Regions from separate parts of the Streptosporangium sp. NPDC000095 genome, predicted to be linked through region 3. Evidence: predicted binding sites of a transcription regulator. Region 3 holds the regulator's gene; each other region holds the start of a gene.
What was found. Region 3 encodes LexA, which represses DNA repair genes until DNA is damaged. Its sites were predicted from a motif close to TCGAACANNTGTTCGA; they were not measured.
Positions count from the first base shown of each region.

Region 1: the regulator LexA is predicted to act here: its motif matches at 4,526-4,541, upstream of ACFY3V_RS01985 (SAV_6107 family HEPN domain-containing protein).
Region 2: the regulator LexA is predicted to act here: its motif matches at 3,474-3,489, upstream of recA (recombinase RecA).

Region 1 is NZ_JBIAZS010000001.1:505,017-511,985, forward strand. It holds gene ACFY3V_RS01970 (arginine deiminase) at 20-1,264, shown strand; gene ACFY3V_RS01975 (transcriptional regulator) at 1,756-2,250, shown strand; gene ACFY3V_RS01980 (PP2C family protein-serine/threonine phosphatase) at 2,401-3,594, shown strand; gene ACFY3V_RS01985 (SAV_6107 family HEPN domain-containing protein) at 3,831-4,277, opposite strand; gene ACFY3V_RS01990 (L,D-transpeptidase family protein) at 4,654-5,463, opposite strand; gene ACFY3V_RS01995 (YbaK/EbsC family protein) at 5,583-6,059, shown strand; gene ACFY3V_RS02000 (GNAT family N-acetyltransferase) at 6,394-6,942, shown strand; gene metF (methylenetetrahydrofolate reductase [NAD(P)H]) at 6,966-6,969, opposite strand, start outside.
Region 2 is NZ_JBIAZS010000001.1:1,080,554-1,087,522, reverse strand. It holds gene ACFY3V_RS04545 (ATP-dependent helicase) at 1-1,540, opposite strand, end outside; gene ACFY3V_RS04540 (VOC family protein) at 1,827-2,315, shown strand; gene ACFY3V_RS04535 (DUF3046 domain-containing protein) at 2,500-2,694, shown strand; gene ACFY3V_RS04530 (hypothetical protein) at 2,702-2,977, opposite strand; gene recA (recombinase RecA) at 3,596-4,732, shown strand; gene recX (recombination regulator RecX) at 4,747-5,583, shown strand; gene rny (ribonuclease Y) at 5,870-6,969, shown strand, end outside.
Region 3 is NZ_JBIAZS010000012.1:74,632-81,600, forward strand. It holds gene leuS (leucine--tRNA ligase) at 1-1,877, shown strand, start outside; gene lexA (transcriptional repressor LexA) at 2,351-3,061, opposite strand; gene ACFY3V_RS25365 (LysM peptidoglycan-binding domain-containing protein) at 3,952-4,224, shown strand; gene nrdR (transcriptional regulator NrdR) at 4,710-5,171, shown strand; gene ACFY3V_RS25375 (vitamin B12-dependent ribonucleotide reductase) at 5,256-6,969, shown strand, end outside.

The DNA.
Region 1 (6,969 bases), on a different contig from region 3:
CAGCCGCTAAGGAAGAGAAATGACCTTTCACGTCGACTCCGAGGTCGGCCGGCTCCACCAGGTCCTGCTGCACAGGCCGGAACTCGCCCTGAAACGGCTCACGCCGTCGAACAAGGACGACTTCCTCTTCGACGACGTGCTGTGGGTGCAGCGCGCCGTGGAGGAGCACGAGGAGTGGCAGAGGCTTCTGGTCGACCAGGGCGTCACCGTCCACATGCTCTCCGACCTGCTCCACGAGACGGTCGAGATCCCCGAGGCGCGCAAGCACATCCTGGACGGCATCGCCGACGAGCGTTACTTCGGCCCGATGGCCGTCGACGCCATCCGCAACGCGCTCGACTCGATGGACTCCGTCACGCTCAAGCGCTATCTCACCGGGGGCATCACCAAGCGCGAGCTGGTGGAGCTGGGCACCGACCCCAAGAGCCTCGCCTTCCACACGCTCAGGCCGGACGACTTCGTCCTGCCCCCGCTGCCCAATCACCTGTTCACCCGCGACACCTCCTGCTGGATCTACGACGGCGTCTCGATCAACGCGATGAGGAAGAAGGCACGCCGCCGCGAGACCCTCAACATGGAGGCGATCTACCGCTACCACCCGGCCTTCGCGTCCGGCTACGACCGTCCGGAGGAGGGCGGCTACAACGTCTGGATGCCGGGTACCCCCGCGGCTCCCGCCACCATCGAGGGCGGCGACGTGCTCGTCATCGGCCGGGGCGCGGTGCTGGTGGGGATCAGCGAGCGTACGCAGCCCCAGGCGGTCGAGATGCTCGCGCGAAGCCTGTTCAGGCGAGGTGCCGCGACGAGAATCGTCGCGCTGGACATGCCGAAGGCACGGGCCTTCATGCACCTGGACACGGTCATGACCAACGTGGACGTCGGCGTCTTCACCAAGTTCGCGGGACTGGGCATGCTGCCCTCCTACACGGTCGAACCCGGCGACAACGAGAAGGAACTCAAGATCACCGATCATCCCCCCGAGGACATGCACCGGGCCATCGCCCGGGCGATCGGGCTGGACGACATCAAGGTCCTCAGCGCGACGCAGGACGTGTACTCCTCCGAGCGGGAGCAGTGGGACGACGGCTGCAACGTGCTCGCCCTGCGTCCCGGCGTGGTGGTGGCCTACGAGCGCAACACCACCACCAACAACCACCTGCGCGAGAACGGGATCGAGGTCATCACGATCCGGGGCAGCGAGCTCGGCCGGGGCCGGGGCGGCCCGCGCTGCATGAGCTGCCCGCTCGAACGCGAGGGCATCTGAACCCTCCCTCGTGGGAAGCCGGGACGGCGCTCGCGGGCCCGCGACCGGCACGCGGGCACGCCACGGGCCGCCGTCTCCGGCGGACGGGACCGTCGCACCGGGTATTCCCCGGAGGGAGCGTCGTTCAAGATCATACGCCCGTCGCCGCCCCTCGCGACGCCGCTGCCGCAAGCCATCCAGAAGACGCGGGAATCAAGCGAAAGTACCGAAAAAGTCGAAGTTTCCGTCATGTCGGGTAGGACAAGTGCGGCGTTTGACGCGGACCCCACCGGATCGGATTCGACATCTTTTTTCCAATCAGCTTGACCTTAGGCGCCCACAGCTTTACCGTCACTGTCCGTAACCACACCTCGTGGCGTTATCGGGTGAACCCTGACGCACCGGTCACCGAAGGTGCCAGCCTCAGGCGCCAACCCGGTGAACGGGGCATAAGTTGCGAGGTAGCACAATCAAGTTGAGAGCACTACATAACAGAGCCGGGGGGCCACACCATGCCGTCTGAGTACGCCAAGTCACTGGGTGCAAGACTCCGTGCCATTCGCACCCAGCAGGGCCTGTCCCTGCACGGAGTCGAAGAGAAGTCCCGGGGACGCTGGAAGGCGGTCGTCGTGGGCTCCTACGAGCGTGGCGACCGTGCCGTCACCGTGCAGAAGCTTGCCGAACTGGCTGATTTCTACGGGGTGCCGGTCTCGGAGTTGCTGCCGGGGGGTTCGGCTCCGAGCCCTCTTGGCCCGACACCGAAGCTTGTGATCGACCTTGAGCGTCTCGCCCAGCTCCCCAAGGAGAAGGCGGGCGCGCTCGCCCGTTACGCGGCCACCATCCAGAGCCAGCGTGGCGACTACAACGGCAAGGTGCTGTCCATCCGCCAGGAGGATCTCCGCTCCCTCGCCGTGATCTATGACAAGTCCCCCAGTGAGCTCACCGAGGAGCTCATCGGCTGGGGTGTCCTGGACCCGGAGGCCCGCCGAGCCGTCGAAGCCTTCTGACGACCCCTGACCGGTCGTGGGTGCGCCGCAACCGGCGTACCCACCCCGCAGAGCTCCTCGTTCTCAGCAGAACCTGTCCTTAGTTCCGCCCCGGGCTACAGCCGTTGTGGTAGGAAAAGGCAGACACGCATTTAGCGAGGTGTGGTGGACATGGCCAGGGGAGATGATCGGATCGATCACTCTCGATCGACCTCCGAGACCCGTCTCCGCACCGCCCCGGCGCAGCCGCGATCGACCAGGAGGCGTGCCTTTCCGCGGCTGCTGAGCTCGATCGGCACCAACCGCACCCAGAGCACCCTGAAGCTGCTGCCGTTCGTCGTGATGGCCGTGGTGGCCGCGATCGACTTCGGCACCGGCCCCACGTCCGGCCTGCTGCCGCTGCTCGCCCTCGGCCCGGCCTTCGCCAGCGTGGCCTGCGACCTGACCCGCACCACGGTGGTCGGCGTCGTCGCCCTGGCGCTGTGCTTCGCGCTCGGCCTCTACAACGACATCCTCTCGTCCCGCATCAACATCACCCTCATCGCCATCCTCGGCGTCACCGTGGCCAGTGTGCTGGCCAGCGCCGGACGGCTGCGCCACGAACGCCAGCTCGCCGACGTGCGCTCGGTGGCCGAGGCCGCCCAGCGGGTGTTGCTGCGCCCGGTGCCCCGCCGCGCGGGACCGGGCATCGGCGTGGCCGTCTCGTACACCTCCGCCACGGCGGAGGCCAGGATCGGCGGCGACCTGTACGAGGTCGTCACCACCCCGCACGGGGTGCGGATCATCGTGGGAGACGTCCAGGGCAAGGGCCTGGAGGCCGTGGAGACGGCCGCGGTCGCGCTCGGGGCCTTCCGTGAGGCGGCCCACGACGAGAGGACGCTCCAGGGCGTCGTGGGCCGCCTGGAGAACGCCCTGACCCGCGAGCTGTCCGGCGAGCAGTTCGTGACCGCCGTGCTGGCCGAGATCAGCGGCGACTCCACCATCACCGTCATCAACTGCGGCCACCCGGCGCCCCTGGTGCTCGACGCCGACGGCGGGATCTGGTTCGCCGACCCCCCGGACGAGGCGCTCCCGCTGGGCATGAGCGCTCTCAAGGCCGTCGAGCCGCGGCCGCACCACATCCCCTTCGAGCCCGGCGACCAGGTCCTCTTCTACACCGACGGGGTCATCGAGGCACGCGACGACGCGGGCGAGTTCTATCCGCTGCTGGAGCGGGCGCACCTGCTGGAGGGCGACGACCCCCAGGGCTCGCTGGACGCCCTGCGCGCCGACCTGCTCGGCCACGTGGGCAGGCCGCTGAGCGACGACGCCGCGATGCTCCTGCTGCGCCAGCGCGCCGCCCGCCAGAACTCCACGGCGGCGTGAGAAAGAGCGCCGGCAGGACCCCGAGCGGGAACGGCTGCGCGAAACCGGCTTCACGGCGGCGTGAGAGAACACCGGCGCGAGAAAAGCCTGGGAGAACAACGAGGCGCGAGGGGACGACGGCACGAGAACGTCCCCGTACGCCCTGCGCCCGCCGGCGGGACCGGCGGAGGCGAGACGCACGGGGACGGCGCCGATGAGCTCGGGCGGCCCGCTCCGGGTGGAGGGCCGCTCCCGCTCTAACCGGCTAGCGGGATCCGGCCCGGGAGCATGGGCTGGCTCGGGACACCGAGCAGCTTCTCCACGGTGCTGACGAACCGCTCAGCCTCGGAGATGAGCTCCTCGGCGTCTCGCGAGGACACCGTGCGGGTCAGGCCCGCCTCGGCGGCGGCCCGCTTGGCCGCGCTCGTCTCGAAATAGGGTGCCCACTCGGCCAGGCGGGGCTCGGCCTCGGGCAGCAGCTCCCAGGCGCTGCGCAGCCTGCGCCTGCGCCCCTGCATCGGACGGGGACGGGCCGCCAGGACGGCGGCTGCCGCCCTGAGCGCGGCGAGATGGGCCGCGACGTAACGCGCGGCGGAGGTCCGGGCGGCGGCGGCCTCTTCGAGGCAGTCGCGCGCGTCTGAGAGGTGTGCCCGCACCGTGGGGGACAGCCGGGGCCCACCGGAATCGCCGAGCCGAGGGGTCATAGCGCTTCAGCCTCCTTGGTCGCAAGCGGCTCCGGCGTTTTCGCCGGTGGTATCACATTCGCAGACCCCACCGACAAATCCGCCGGACGGCCGGACGAGGAGCTTCCCCTCTCCCCGTCCGCCCTGACCTGGTCCGATCGTCTCCGCCGACGACATGGACCCGATCGGCCGCTCTTGGAACACGAGCCGCGAGCCCCGTGTCATCACATCGAACATAAATTCGATCACTAATACTGTCAAGTAAAACGACGAACAAAGGTTCGATCTTCGGGTCTCTGGAGCACGCGAAAGGGCCCCGGGAGATCACCGTCTCCCGGGGCCCCTGCTCTCGACCGGCGCGGGCGCGACCGGCGGCTCGCGTTCCGCCGGCTCGCCCCTAGCGGACGAACCTGCCTCGGACGTGCACCGGCACTCCCGTACCGAGCAGCCCGGGAAGGACCTCCGCCACGTGCATCGGCAGTCGTACGCAACCGTGGGAGGCGGGCGCCAGCGGCACCGACAGCGCGCCGTGGAAGGCGATGCCCCCGTTGAAGAAGATCGGGTTGTAGAGCTGGCCCAGGTAGGACTTGTGCCAGCCGTCCCTGCGCCAGGTGGTCTTGTAGTCGCCGGTCGGCGTGCGCGCGTCGCCGCAGAACCGCTGGGTCCTGCCCTCCCAGGTGGCCGTCTCGCAGTAGGCGATCCCGCTGCCGGAGGAGGTGTGGCTGATCAGCTTCACCGTGCCGTTCACGTAGAGGACCATCACCTGCTTGGCGAGGTTGACCTCCACCCGGGTCGGCTTGCCGTTGGGGACGAGCACCTTCGGCGCCTGGGGTGCCTCCAGAGCGTCCCAGGTCCTGCGTGCCACGGTGCTGGTCGGCGAGATGCCGTTCACCTTCTGGAAGGCCCAGATCGCCGTCAGGGTCGCCCCGCCGTAGCGGCCGTCGATCCTGCCCGGGGCGTAGCCGAGCTCGGCCAGCCGGGTCTGGAGCACCTTCACCGCGGCGCCCTTCGCACCGAGCTTGAGCGTTTTGCCGGGCGCGACGAACGAGGACACGCCCGTCACCCCCGCCGTGACGGCCGGGGAACCCGACGTCCCCGCCGCCGCGGCGCCGGCGGGAAGGGCGACGCCCACGAAAGACACGGAAGAGAGGAGCACGGCCCCCGCCGTCATCAGCGCGGCCACTCCCGGCCGCAGTCCAACCCCCACTTTCGATCAACTCCTCATATCACTATGGATCGGGTCAAGGGACCATAGCGCACGGTTTCCCTGTGCAGACAGCCGGTCATGAAACGGCAATCAACGGTCAATCTGTTTAGAGTGGCCGCGTGCCAGAAAAGTTGCATCCGAACATCGAGAAGGTCGCCGCCGTCCTGCGCGAGCACGGCGTCCCCGGCGAGATCGTCATCTTCGCGGAGGCCACCCCCACCGCCGCCACCGCGGCCGCGCAGCTGGGCTGCGAGGTCGGCGCCATCGCCAACAGCCTGATATTCGACGCCGACGGTGAGCCGCTCCTGGTGCTGACCAGCGGCGCCCACCGCGTCGACACCGACCTGATCGCCAGGACGGCCGGAGCGGCGAAGGTGAAGCGCGCCGCCCCCGCCTTCGTGCGGGCGGCCACCGGCCAGGTCATCGGCGGCGTCGCCCCGATCGGCCACCCCGCCCCGGTCAGAACCCTGGTCGACACCTGGCTGGCCAAGCACGAGGTCGTCTGGGCCGCGGCCGGCCACCCGCACACCGTCTTCCCGACCTCCTTCGACGAGCTCGTCCGCATCACCGGCGGGGTGCCCGTCGAGGTCGAATAACGGCTTCGCGCGGCTTTCGAACTCGGTGCCCACGGGCTCCGTGCCCACCGCCGGGCCTGCGCGCCCGCGACCCGGCGGGCTCGTACGCGCGACACGACCGGTCCCACACCGAACGGACCGCGGGCGAGCACGCCGGCGCTTCGTGCGCACGACGCTCGCGACCGCGCCCGGGAGCCGCACGGCTCCGGGCGCGGTCGCGAGAAGCCGGTCAGGCCCTTCGTGACCGGGCCGACAGGCGGGTGGGAAAGGCCGGGAAACTCCCTGGTGAGCGCCGGATGACCCTCCCTCGCCACACGGTGACCCGTGCCACGGCCACCCTGCTAGGGTGCGACGCGTGATCGGACTGCGACGGATCGGCCCCGACGAGTTCACGCTCCGGCTGGACGCGGTCCTCGGCGTCTACACCGAGGCGATGAACCCTCCGGCCGACCAGATCGCCGGCCGCAGGCTCATCATGGGAAACCACGCCACCCATCCCGCCTTCACCTGCCTGTTCGCCGAGCTCCCCGACGGCACTCCTGTGGGCATCGCCTACGGCTTCCACGGGGTTCCCGGGCAGTGGTGGCACGACGTGGTCAGGCGAGCCCTCGCGGACGAGTACGGAGAGGGCGGCGCCCACGACTGGCTGGGCGACGCGCTGGAGCTCGCCGAGATCCACGTCCACCCCGACTACCAGGGCAAGGGCATCGGCCGGGCGATGATCACGGGGATGTGCGCGGGCCGCCTGGAGCGCACCGCCGTGCTGTCGACCCGCGACCGGCCCACCGCGGCACGCCACCTCTATCGCAGTATCGGCTTCGTGGACCTGCTCACGCAGTTCGTCTTCCCCGGTGGGCACGAGCGCTACGCGATCCTCGGGACTCCCCTGCCGCTGGGCGGCTGAGCCGTCCCGAAGGATCCGCGGTCTCAG
Region 2 (6,969 bases), on a different contig from region 3:
TCATCGCGACGATCTGCTGGGCGAGCACGTCGAGGGGGTTGCGCGGGTAGCGCAGATCCTCGATCTCCCCGCTCCTCATCCGCTCGGCCACCACCGCCGTCTGGACCAGGTCCCCCCGGTATTTGGGGAAGATCACGCCGCGCGAGACGGCCCCCACCTGGTGCCCGGCCCGGCCGATCCGCTGCAGGCCGCTCGCCACGCTCGGCGGTGCCCCGACACACGCCACCAGGTCGACCGCGCCCATGTCGATGCCGAGCTCCAGGCTGGAGGTCGCGACCACGGCGGGCAGCCGCCCGGACTTGAGCGCCTCCTCGATCTGGGAGCGCTCCTCCTTCGACACCGAACCGTGGTGGGCTCTCACGATCTCAGGGACGACCCCCTTGGCCGCACCGGCCTGCGCCATCATCGCCGCAGGGGTGGAGATGGAGGCCGGTGGCACGGGGAACCCCTCGGCCCAGTGCACCGGCTCCGCTCCCACGCCCTCCTCCGCCGCCCGCTCCCCGCCGTCGTCCCGTCGCTCCCACGCCAGCTCGTTGAGGCGGGTGCACAGTCTCTCCGCGAGCCGCCGGGAGTTGGCGAACACGATCGTGGAAGCGTGGTCGCCGATCAGCTCGAACAGCCGCTCCTCCACATGCGGCCAGATCGACCGCCTGGCCGGGGTCTCCGTCAGCCAGCGGTCGTCGTCGGGGGCGGGGGGAGGCGTGTCGAGCTCGGTCATGTCCTCGATCGGGACGACCACCTCGACCGCGATCTCCTTCTCGGAGGGCGGCTGGACCACTGTCGCCGGGCGCGTCCCACCCAGGAAGGCGGCCACCTCGCTCACCGGGCGCACGGTCGCGGACAGGCCGATCCGCTGGGCGGGCCTGGGCAGGAGGGTGTCGAGCCGCTCCAGACTGAGGGCGAGGTGCGCGCCGCGCTTGGTGGCCGCCACCGCGTGCACCTCGTCGACGACGACCGTCTCCACGTCGCGTAACGCCTCACGGGCCTGGCTGGTGAGCAGCAGGAACAGCGACTCGGGGGTGGTGATCAGGATGTCGGACGGCCTGGTCGCGAACCGGCGCCGCTCCTCGGGGGAGGTGTCGCCCGACCGGATCGCCACCGAGATCTCCGGCACCGGCAGACCGAGCCGCCGCGCGGTCTGCCTCAGCCCGGCGAGCGGGGCCCGGAGGTTGCGCTCGACGTCGACGGCGAGAGCCTTGAGCGGCGACACGTACAGGACCCGGCACCGCCTCGCCGGCTCGCCGTCCCCGCGAGAACGCCCCCGCCCGCGTCGCGAGCCCGCACCGCCCGCCTGACCCGTACCGGAGGTCTCGGCGTCGGGGGGAGGGGCGGAGGCGAGCCGGTCGAGCGACCACAGGAAGGCGGCGAGCGTCTTGCCGGAGCCGGTGGGCGCGACCACCAGGGTGTTGTCACCCCGGGCGATCGCCGCCCACGCCCCCTCCTGCGCGGCGGTCGGCGCGGAGAACGCCCCGGTGAACCAGTCTCTGGTCATCCGGGTGAAGTGGTCGAGCGCGCCGCCCGTGCCCGTTGTCTCGCTCATCGCCGCCCCCCTGGCTCCCGGTCCGGCCGACCAACCGGGTCACCGCCCATACTGCACGGTCCCACCGACAGAACCCGCCACCGCCGACCGGCGGGCGGGAGTGGACGGACCGCGCGTCACCTGCGGACACACGAACCGGCCTCGCGGCAGGAACGAGGGAGACCACGCCTCCCGGGGGTCTTCCCGACGCCCTGCGACCATGACATGGCGTCCGGGATAGGTTGGCCCCCTGTCGTCACGGACACGACTTTGACGAACACACGACGCATTGAGTGGTGAGCTAACGGTGAGCATCGACCATCAGGCCATCGAGGCGACACGCGAGCGGATCAAGGCGGAGCACCTCAGGGAGCACCGCCCGCCGAGCAGCGCGAGGGGGTTGCACCACTTCGCGCTGATCTCCTCCGACGTCGAGACGACGATCGCGTTCTACCAGGACCTCCTGGAGTTCCCGCTCACGGAGATCTTCGAGAACCGCGACTACCGGGGGTCGAACCACTTCTTCTTCGACATCGGCAACGGCAACCTCCTCGCCTTCTTCGACTTCCCCGGCCTGGACCTCGGCCCCTACAAAGAGGTTCTCGGCGGGCTCCACCACATCGCCATCTCCGTCGATCCCTCCACGTGGGAGCGCCTGCGGGGCAAGCTGGAGGCGGCGGGAGTGCCGCACCAGGTCGAGAGTGGCGCGTCCATCTACTTCGCCGACCCCGACGGCGCACGCCTGGAGCTGCTCGCCGACCCCCTCGGAGAGATGTACGGCTCCCGAGTGCTCTGACGACTCCGCCTCCTCACCCCGGACCTTGGCCGCCCGCGTTCTCACCGGCGACGGCCCTTCCCCCGTACGTCTCCCGTCCCGGTCCCGGCGGACCTGGACGGGAAATCGGGAGACGGGGTGGTTCGCGGTCAGGCGGCGTCTCGGAACGGGCTCCCCCACCCCGGAGTGGACCCATACTTGGGGTATGCGCCTGTCGGAATTCTGGAAGCGGATGAAGTCACACTTCGGTGACCGGTACGCCGATTCATGGGCCAACGACTACGTCATCGCCGATCTCGGCGGTCGGACCGTGGTCCAGGCGCTGGCCGACGGCGTGGGGGCGAAGGAGGTCTGGCACGCCGTGTGCGGGGTGACCGACGTCTCACCCAGGCTCCGCTGAGAACCGGTCAGGATTCGGGAAGCGGGACGAGGAGCCTCTCCACCACCTCGGCCGCGTGCGCGGGATCGTCGGCGCTCTCCTCGCCGTCCGGTGCCCACAGGAACAGCCAGCCGTCCTTGACCGGCGTGGCGAAGACGATCGTCTGCCGGTGACTGTCGGGATGCCACACCCACAGCACGGGGGCGGTGCCGCCGAGGGTGCGGCTCACCATCCCTCGTTGTCGCAGTTCGGCGGCGAGGGAGTCGAGATGGGCTAGGCGTTGCTGTGTGAACGCGTTGGGCACGTCGGGCACCTCGGGTCGTTTCCCCTCAGGATCACCCCAGGTCAGCCCGGTTACAACAGGCTCCAGGTAATTCTTGGAAATGTCGCCTTTCGGATGGGTTCCGGGTTCTCCGGGGCGGTTCTCCCGCCGCCGGTGCCCACGGCGCCTGGCGCCACGCGCCTCGTCGGCGGCCCCGCCGCCCGTGCCTGGTTGCGTAGACCTATGGCGTTCTATGCCAGTTACCGGCTATTCATGTGTTTCGTAGCCATTCGTGCCCGATGATGCCTGTCGCACCCGGTGTCACGCACGCCTCGCCGGCGGCTCCGCCGTCCGCGCCCCCGTGTTCGTCGGACCGCCACGCGACATCTGGACCGCCAAGGTGGACCCGCCGTCCGCGCCCGCTCGTGTTCGTCCGCGTCCGTCTGTGTTCGTCGGCGTCCGGTCGTGCCCGGTCGTGCGCGGGTGACCTCCGCGATGGTTCGCGACTCCCGCAACCCGTGGTGCCAACGGGCGGCGATCGAACAGTCGTTCGGCTATATTGAACAGGCCACCACTCCTGGCGTGCCCTCCCGAAATTGTCGGCGGCACCCCGTAGCTTTCTGGCAACCGATCCAACCCGCGACCCTTCAGGGGGCTCCCATGGCAGCTAACGACCGCGAGAAGGCGCTTGAGACCGCACTCGCTCAGATCGAGCGTCAGTTCGGCAAGGGCTCGATCATGCGCCTGGGCGACGAGACCCGGGCTCCCATCGAGGTGATTCCCACCGGCTCCATCGCGCTCGACGTGGCCCTCGGCATCGGCGGTTTCCCACGCGGCCGCATCGTCGAGGTCTACGGTCCCGAGTCCTCGGGCAAGACCACGGTCGCCCTGCACGCGGTGGCCAACGCCCAGCGCGGCGGCGGCATCGCCGCGTTCATCGACGCCGAGCACGCGCTCGACCCGGAGTACGCCCAGAAGCTGGGCGTCGACACCGACGCGCTGCTCGTCTCCCAGCCCGACACCGGTGAGCAGGCGCTGGAGATCGCCGACATGCTGATCCGGTCCGGCGCCGTCGACCTGCTGGTCATCGACTCGGTCGCCGCACTGGTGCCCAAGGCCGAGATCGAGGGCGAGATGGGCGACAGCCACGTCGGCCTCCAGGCCCGCCTGATGTCCCAGGCGCTGCGCAAGGTCGCCGGCGCGCTCAACAACACCGGCACCACCGCGATCTTCATCAACCAGCTCCGCGAGAAGATCGGCGTGATGTTCGGTTCGCCCGAGACCACGACCGGTGGAAAGGCGCTGAAGTTCTACGCCTCGGTCCGTCTCGACATCCGCCGCATCGAGACGCTGAAGGACGGCACTGAGGCGGTCGGCAACCGCACCCGGGTGAAGATCGTCAAGAACAAGATGGCCCCGCCCTTCCGGGTGGCCGACTTCGACATCCTCTACGGCGTCGGCATCTCCCGCGAGGGTGGCCTGATCGACATGGGCGTCGAGCACGGTTTCGTCCGCAAGTCCGGCGCCTGGTACACCTACGAGGGTGACCAGCTCGGCCAGGGCAAGGAGAACGCGCGAAACTTCCTCAAGAGCCACCCGGACATGGCGAACGAGATCGAGAAGAAGATCAAGGAGAAGCTGGGTGTCGGCCCGCGCCTTGACAGCCCGGCCGCCCCGTCGCCCGTCCCCGCGGCTTCGGCCCCGGCCGCCGCGTCCGGCCGTGCGGCCGGTGCCGCGTCTTCCGCCGGGTCCGGTCGCGGTTCCAAGGCCGCCACTCCCAAGCCGGGTGACGCCTGAGTCCGGGCTGATCGATGACGACGGGACCTGACTCCGGTCCGGCCGACCAGGCCGGGCCGAGAGACTGGGGCGCCTGGCCCGACGAACCTCGGGCGGCCTCACCGGGCAGACGTGGGCGCGACTTCGGTTCGTCCGCTTCTGAGGAAGGGTTCCGCGAGGAGACCGCGGAACCTGCGGGCGACGCACCCCGCGGCCGGAGGAAACGTGCCTCCCGTCGTGGCGGGCGGCGCTCAGGGAGGGCTACCCCGGGTTTCCTTCCCGAAGGATCCGACGGCCCCGACGGACCAGGCGGGTCCGACGGATCGGCCGAGCGGGCCGGGGCGAGCCGGAAGTCCGAGGCCGACCCGCAGGCGGTGGCGCGAGGCATCTGTCTGCGGCTGCTGACCATGGCGCCGCGCACCCGAGCCCAGCTCGCGGAGGCGCTGCGCAAGCGTGAGGTGCCACAGGAGGCGGCGGACGCCGTGCTGGACCGCTTCTCCGAGGTCGGACTCATCGACGACGAGGCGTTCGCCGCGGCATGGGTGAGTTCACGCCACGCCGGGCGAGGGCTCGCCAGAAAGGCCCTCGCCTCGGAGCTCCGCCACCGCGGGGTGGAAGAGGAGACCGTGAAGGAAGCGGTGGATCAGCTCGATCCCGAGGAGGAGGCGGAGACCGCCCGTCGCCTCGTTCGGCGCAAGCTCTCCTCGACCCGAAGCCTGGAGCCCGCGGTCAGGACTCGCAGACTGGCCGGCATGCTCGCCCGGAAGGGATACGGCCCCGGCCTGGCCTTTCGCGTCATCCGCGAAGTGCTGGAGGACGAGGGTGCGGAAACATCGTCATTCACGGATGATTCGGGCTATTCGCTTGACTAGTCCAAAGCAGCTTGACAGCGGGTCTTTGCTTGCTCGTTACCTCTCTGACGCTTAATCTCAACGGCAGTGAGGAGTTACTCCGCGCAGTGCGGATTGTCATAGCGGTGTAGTACGGGCAAACAGGCTTGGCGGATGAGGACGGAACGACGGACCGGCGGGAAGAGCCGGTAGGTGATCCCCTCTGGGGTCACTTCTGTCCCGACAGCGCCGCCACCTGGACTTTCCGTGCCGTGCGTGTGACCCCTCGTGTGCCTGATATTTGCGACGCGAGGAAGGTGAGGCGCGCATGGATCCGGTCGTGGTCGTCATGTTGGTAGTGACGGTTGTGGCTCTCGCCGTGATGACAGCCGTGCTGGTCGTGTTGCTGCGTCGTATCGGTGGAGCCGGGCCCGTGCAGAAGGGCCCCACCCCCGAGCAGGAGGCCGAGGCCGAGACCCATCTGGAGGAGGCCAGGCGCGAGGCCGCCGACATTCGGGCGAGAGCCAGGGATGACGCCGGAGAGCTCCTGCGCAAGTCGGAGACGGCGGTCGAGGCGGCGGCGGAGATGCGCAAGGAGGCCGAGGCCGAGGGCAAGATCCTGAAGTACGAGCTCAAGGAGCTCCGGTCCGACCTCGAACGCAGGGAGAACCGGCTCGCCGAGCGGGAGCAGCGTCTCGACGAGGAGGCCAGGCGCCAGACCGACCGGGCCCGCAAGCTCGCCGAGACGGAGGTCGAGCTGGCCGACCGCCGTGAGGATCTCGAACGGGTCGCCGAGGAGCGTAAGACCATCCTGGAGCGGGTGTCCGGACTCACCAGCGACCAGGCCAAGGCCGAGTTGGTCCGAGAGATCGAGAACCAGGCCAAGCGCGAGGCCGCGCTGATCATCAGGGAGATCGAGAGCGAGGCCCGCAAGGAGGGTGAGAAGCGCGCCACCAAGATCGTCACATTGGCGGTCCAGCGGGTGGCCACCGAGCAGACCGCCGAGTCCGTGGTGAGCGTTCTGCACCTGCCGGGTGACGAGATGAAGGGGCGCATCATCGGCCGTGAGGGCCGCAACATCCGCGCCTTCGAGTCGACCACCGGCGTCAACCTGATCATCGACGACACACCGGAAGCCGTGTTGCTGTCGTGCTTCGACCCGGTCCGCAGGGAGACCGCGCGACTGACCCTGGAGAAACTCGTCCTCGACGGGCGCATCCATCCGCAGCGCATCGAGGAGGCCCACGAGCGCAGCAAGGCGGAGGTCCAGGAATTGTGCGTGCGCGCCGGTGAGGACGCCCTGGTGGAGCTCGGCATCACCGATATGCATCCCGAGCTGGTCACCCTTCTCGGCCAGCTTCGTTACCGCACCTCCTACGGCCAGAACGTGCTCGGTCACCTCATCGAGTCCGCCCACATCGCCGGAAT
Region 3 (6,969 bases):
TCAAGATCACTGATTACGCCGACCGGCTGCTGGACGACATGTCCCTGCTGGAAGGCGGCTGGTCCGAGCGCGTGCTGACGATGCAGCGCAACTGGATCGGCCGCTCCGAGGGTGCCGACGTCGACTTCGTGATCGAGGGCCGGGACGAGCCGGTGACCGTCTACACCACCCGTCCCGACACCCTGTACGGCGCCACCTTCTTCGTGGTCGCCCCGGACGCGCCGCTGGCCGAGGAGATCGTCACCGACGACCGGCGTGAGGCGTTCGAGGCATACCGGGTCGAGGTGTCCAAGCTGTCCGACATCGACCGGCTGTCCACCGAGAAGGAGAAGACCGGCGTCTTCCTGGGCCGGTACGCGATCAACCCGGTCAACGGTGAGCGCATGCCGGTCTGGGCGGCCGACTACGTGCTGTCCGACTACGGCCACGGCGCCATCATGGCCGTGCCCGCCCACGACCAGCGCGACCTGGACTTCGCCCGTACCTTCGACCTGCCGGTACGGGTGGTCGTGCACACCGGTCTGGCCGATCCCGGCGAGACCGGTGTCGCCACCACCGGTGACGGCGCAATGGTCAACTCCGGCCCGCTGGACGGCCTGGCCAAGGCCGAGGCGATCCGGAAGATCATCGAGGTGCTGAGCGAGCGGGGCACCGGTCACTTCACGGTCAACTTCCGGCTGCGCGACTGGCTGCTGTCCCGCCAGCGCTTCTGGGGCTGCCCGATCCCGATCATTCACTGCGCCGACTGCGGCGAGGTCCCCGTCCCCGACGACCAGCTGCCCGTCACCCTGCCCGACATGCGTGGCGAGGCCCTGGCGCCCAAGGGCATCTCCCCGCTCGCCTCGGCCGAAGACTGGGTCAACGTCTCCTGCCCCAAGTGCGGCGGCCCGGCGAAGCGCGACACCGACACGATGGACACCTTCGTCGACTCCTCGTGGTACTTCCTGCGCTACGTCGACCCGGCCTACGACGAGGGGCCGTTCGACGTCGAGCGCGTGCGCAGGTGGGGTCCGATCGACCAGTACATCGGCGGTGTCGAGCACGCCGTGCTGCACCTGCTGTACGCCAGGTTCTTCACCAAGGTCCTGCACGACATGGGAATGGTCGACTTCGTCGAGCCCTTCACCCGCCTGCTGAACCAGGGGCAGGTCATCAACCAGGGCAAGGCGATGTCCAAGTCGCTGGGCAACGGCGTCGACCTGGGCCAGCAGATCGACGCCTACGGTGTCGACGCGGTCAGGCTGACCGTCGTCTTCGCCGGACCGCCCGAGGACGACATCGACTGGTCCGACGTCTCTCCGGCGGCCTCGCAGAAGTTCCTCGCCCGCGCGTTCCGCGTGATGGCGGAGGCCGGCGCGGCCTCCGCGCCCGGCGTCGACGTCACCGCGGGAGACCTGAACCTGCGCAAGGTCGTCCACCACACCATCGACGAGGTCACCAAGCTGGTCGAGTCGCACCGCTTCAACGTCGCGGTGGCCCGCATGATGGAGCTGACGAGCGCGGCACGCAAGGCCATCGACTCCGGCCCCGGCGCCGCCGACCCGGCGGTCAGGGAGGCCGCCGAGACCCTCGCGGTCATGCTGTCTCTGGTCGCGCCGTACGCGGCGGAGGAGGGCTGGGAGCGGCTGGGACACGCCGCCTCGGTCGCCACCGCGGGCTGGCCGGTGGCCGACCCGGCGCTGCTGGTCCAGGAGTCGGTCACCTGCGTCGTCCAGGTCGCGGGCAAGGTGCGCGACCGGCTGGAGGTCTCCCCGGAGATCTCCGAGGCGGACCTGGAGTTGCTGGCCCTGCGGTCGGAGAAGGTTCAGCCCTTCCTGTCCGGCACGCCGCGCAAGGTGATCGTCCGCGCGCCCAAGCTGGTCAACATCGTGCCGTAGTCGTCCCGCGTGCCCTCGCCGCGGACGACGGACTGCTGAGTGACCGGCCGCGGACGTCTCGCGGGGTCGCTACGGACTCGGGGTGCCCTTGCGAGGGCATCCCGGGTGTCGCGCGTCAACTCGGCCGGCGTGTCCCCGTGACCACTTCGGGGGAGAACCCGTGCCGCTTCAAGCGGCGGGCCTCCATCTCGGCCTCGCCGGGTGGGTTTCCGTGCCCGCCGGCGAGAGATCTTCCCGGGGATATCCCATCACCTGAGAACGCCGGATGGGGCCCGACATCTGATGTCGGACCCCATCCGGCGTGTCGTTCTATGGCGTGTCGCACAGAAAGCCGGAGGCGCGTGATGCCGAGCTCGCGTAACCACGGTGTGGCTCGGTCCGGACCCGCGTGCCGGGTGACGCTCTCAGGCGGCGACGCCTCCACGGGCCGGAGCCCGTGGAGAGCGGTGAGGAGCCTGCGTGGGACGCTCGCGTCAGAGCTTGCGGAGGACCGCGACGACCTTGCCGAGCACGGTGGCCTCGTCGCCGGGGATCGGGTCGTAGTTGGGGTTGTGCGGGACCAGCCAGACGTGGCCGTCTCTGCGCTTGAAGGTCTTGACCGTGGCCTCGCCGTCGATCATCGCGGCGACCACGTCGCCGTTGTCGGCGACCGGCTGCTGGCGCACGACCACCCAGTCACCGTTGGCGATGGCGGCCTCGATCATCGAGTCGCCGGTCACCTGGAGGAGGAAGAGCGTACCCTCACCGACAAGCTGCCTGGGCAGGGCGAAGACGTCTTCGATGCTCTCCTCGGCGAGGATGGGGCCACCGGCGGCGATCTGACCGACGAGGGGCACATAGGCGGCGGTCGGACGGCTGACCGGAGTCTCGTCCTCACCGGAGTCGGGATCAACCCACAGCACGGGCTCGCCGGGAAGGCGGACCTCCAAGGCGCGGGGGCGGTGCGGATCACGCCGCAGGTAGCCCTTGCGCTGCAAAGCCGTCAACTGGTGCGACACGCTGGAGGTGCTGGTGAGCTGCACCGCTTCGCCGATCTCCCGCATGGACGGCGGATAGCCGCGCTGCTGCACGGAATCGCGGATCACCTCAAGGATCTTCCGCTGCCTGGGGGTGAGGCCAAGGGAGTCACGCCTTCGCACCGCCAGGTCGCTGGCGGCCGAACCGTTCTCGTTGTGCTGGCTCATACGAACTCCTCGCCTCCCGGTCTGTATTTAACACGTCGCACACAGCGACCATACCTCGGCCGAAGATCATACTCAAACAATTGTTCGAATGTCCTCGAAATCGGCGACGCCGTGGTGTACAACATCGTACGGGAGTTCGATCGACATCGTGTTCGATTCACCGATCTTTCTTCGACATGTGTTCGGCCAGGTCGAGGGGATGGGGGGCCACCGTGAAACCGACCGCGACGACACCACGATCCAGGATCGCGCCGAGGTCCCGGGCGGCGCAGCGATCACCGGGAGCGCCGCGCCTGCGGCTCGTGCCGCCCCCGAGACCGGAGCCGGAACCCGGTCCCGCGCCGGAGTCCGGGCGGAGATCCGAGGCGAAGCAGGGGTGGGAGGCCGTGTGGGACTCGGTGCCGGTGTCAGGACCGGTGCCGAGGGCACGCCTCGGCCGCGAGCCGGGGCGAAGGTCCGGCGGGGAGCCCGAGCGGGTCTTCGAGCGTGAGCCCGGGCGAGGATCCGGCCGTGAGGCCGCGCGAAGGTCCGGCCGCGAGATGAGACGGGAATCCGCTCGGGAGTCCGGGCGAAAGCGTGGGCGAGAGCCGGGGCGGGCCTCGCGTGAGTCCGAGCGAAAGCCCGGCGGGGCGTCCGGGCGTGAGCCTGGGCGGAGTCCTGGCCGCGAGGCGAGGCGGTCGCTCGGGCGTGGGCGGGGGTGGAGCCCCGGCCTTGGGCGGGGACGGTGGTCCGGGCGTGATCCGGAACGGGGAGCCGGACGCGGGGCCGGGCCGAGGAGGGCGCCGCGATCGGCGACGGCATCCTCGGTGGGCACCCGCCGGCCGGGTGTCGGCCGGAAGGGAGCGGTTCGGCGGCCCCTTCGACTCACCCGGCGTGGAAGGATCGTCGTGGTGGCGGTGCTCGCACTGTTCAGCCTGGCGGTGCTCTGGATCGGCGGACGCATCGACATGGTCGCGGCGGACGAGCGGGCGGGCCTTGAGGGGCTGCCGCGGATCACGGTGCACGCGGACGACACGCTGTGGGAGATCGCGGACGCGTTGACGAAGGAGGCGGACACCGGCTCGGCGGTCCGTCGCATCATGGACCTCAACGGGCTGTCCGGCTCGGAGGTCCGGCCGGGGACCCGGCTCTATCTCCCGGAGGGCCTCGTCTCCGTGAGGTGAGGCCGGTCCGGGCTCCGGCGATCGGGCCGGGGCTCGTGGGACCGCTGCGGCGCCCGGCCGGGCTCCGGCGGGGCGGCCGGCGAGAGGGGCGGGCCTCGTTCCGGCGGGGTGGGGCGGGTCGGCGGCGCGGGTGGGGCGAGGGGTGTGAGAGGGGATGCGAGGGACTCGTCCGACGGGTCGTCTGGGGCGACTGTGAGACGAGAGGCGTCCGGGGCGAGAGGGGTCTCGCATGGGTGGCGACACGCCGGGATGTGCGGGCTGATCAGCGACTTCGTGCCGCAAGGTCGTTTCAACTTGCGTTCATGGTCGAGCACTTCTACGGTTGGACCACAACATCTAGTGGCTGCATCGCAACACTTCACCACAGCTTGTGTTTCCATTACCGCATCTCGACTCTTCGAGATGTGTGCGCGGGCGTCTGGCCGTGCGTGTCGTGGGTAGGTGAGGTGGGTCGGCCGCTTCGGTAGGTCAAGGAGGCGACACGCGTGCATTGTCCGTTCTGTCGCCATCTAGACACGCGAGTCATCGACAGCCGGGCCACCGAGGACGGCGGGGCGATCCGCCGCAGGCGCACGTGCTCGGAATGCGGGCGCAGGTTCACCACGCAGGAGACCGTTCTGCTCATGGTGAGCAAGCGCAGCGGTGTGACGGAGCCGTTTTTCAGGGACAAGGTGATCGCCGGGGTCCGGCGGGCGTGCCAGGGGCGGTCCGTCAGTGAGGATTCCCTGGCGCAGCTGGGCCAGCGAGTCGAGGAGAGCATCCGGGCCACCGGATGCGCCGAGATCGCGGCCCACGAGGTCGGGCTGGCCATCCTGGGCCCGCTCCGCGAACTGGACGAGGTGGCGTACCTACGGTTCGCCTCCGTCTATCGCGGTTTCGAGACGCTGGCCGACTTCGAGGCGGAGATCGAGCGACTCCGGGCGGAGCGCTCCACCAAGCAGGACTGATACAGACCCCGGGCGCCGGGGGTGATGCGGCGCGTTGGTGTGGTCCGATTCGAGGGTTCCACGGAGCCCCAGGAGGGGGAAGTCATGACGGAGACCGCCGGTGCGGTGACACGTGGAGGCAAGAGGCCACGTAAGGGTCTGAAGATGAAGCGCATCTTCACCACGCCAGGCGTGCATCCCTATGACGAGCTGGTCTGGGAGCGCCGTGACGTCGTCATGACCAACTGGCGCGACGGCTCGATCAACTTCGAGCAGCGCGGTGTCGAGTTCCCCCGGTCGTGGTCGGTCAACGCCGCCAACATCGTGACCACCAAGTACTTCCGCGGCGCGGTCGGCACCCCGCAGCGGGAGTGGAGCCTCAAGCAGCTGATCGACCGGGTGGTGGGCGTCTACACGCGTACGGCGGTCGAGCACGGTTACTTCGCCACCGACGAGGACGCCGAGATCTTCGACCACGAGCTCAAGCACGCTCTGGCCAACCAGGTCTTCAGCTTCAACTCGCCCGTCTGGTTCAACGTCGGCACCGCCTCGCCGCAGCAGGTCAGCGCGTGCTTCATCCTGGCCGTCGACGACCAGATGGAGTCGATCCTCGACTGGTACAAGGAAGAGGGTGTGATCTTCAAGGGGGGGTCCGGCTCCGGCGTCAACCTCTCCAGGATCCGTTCCTCCAAGGAACTGCTCTCCAGCGGGGGCACCGCCAGCGGCCCGGTCTCCTTCATGCGCGGCGCGGACGCCTCCGCGGGCACCATCAAGTCCGGGGGCGCCACCCGCCGCGCCGCCAAGATGGTCGTCCTCGACGTCGACCACCCCGACATCGAGGAGTTCGTCGAGACCAAGGCGCGCGAGGAGGACAAGATCCGCGCCCTCCGTGACGCCGGGTTCGACATGGACCTGGGCGGCAAGGACATCGTCTCCGTCCAGTACCAGAACGCCAACAACTCGGTGCGCGTCTCCGACGAGTTCATGCGCGCGGTGGAGAACGGTGAGGAGTTCGGCCTGCGCGCCCGCCTCACCGGCGAGGTCATCGAGAAGATCGACGCCAGAGAGCTGTTCCGCAAGATGGGCAAGGCCGCCTGGGAGTGCGCCGACCCCGGGGTCCAGTACGACGACACGATCAACGACTGGCACACCAGCCCGGAGACGGGTCGCATCACCGCCAGCAACCCCTGCTCGGAATACCTGCACCTGGACAACTCCTCGTGCAACCTGGCGAGCATCAACCTGCTGAAGTTCCTGAAGGACGACGACACCTTCGACATCGCGAACTTCGTGAAGATCACCGAGCTGATCATCACCGCGATGGACGTCTCCATCACCTTCGCCGACTTCCCGACCGAGAAGATCGACCAGACCACCCGCGCCTACCGCCAGCTGGGCATCGGCTACGCCAACCTCGGCGCGCTGCTCATGGCCACCGGCCACGCCTACGACTCCGACGGCGGCCGGGCGGTCGCCGGGGCCATCACCTCGCTGATGACCGGCGTCTCCTACCGCCGCAGCGCCGAACTCGCCGCGGTCGTGGGCCCCTACGACGGCTACGCCCGCAACGCCGACGCGCACAAGCGGGTCATGCGCAAGCACAACGACGCGAACGAGGCCCTGCGCACGTTCGACGAGATCGACGGTGCCATCCACCGTGAGGCCTCCAGCCAGTGGAGCGAGTGCCTCAGGCTCGGTGAGAAGAACGGTTACCGCAACGCCCAGGCATCGCTCCTCGCCCCGACCGGGACCATCGGCCTGATGATGGACTGCGACACCACCGGCATCGAGCCCGACCTCGCCCTGGTCAAGTTCAAGA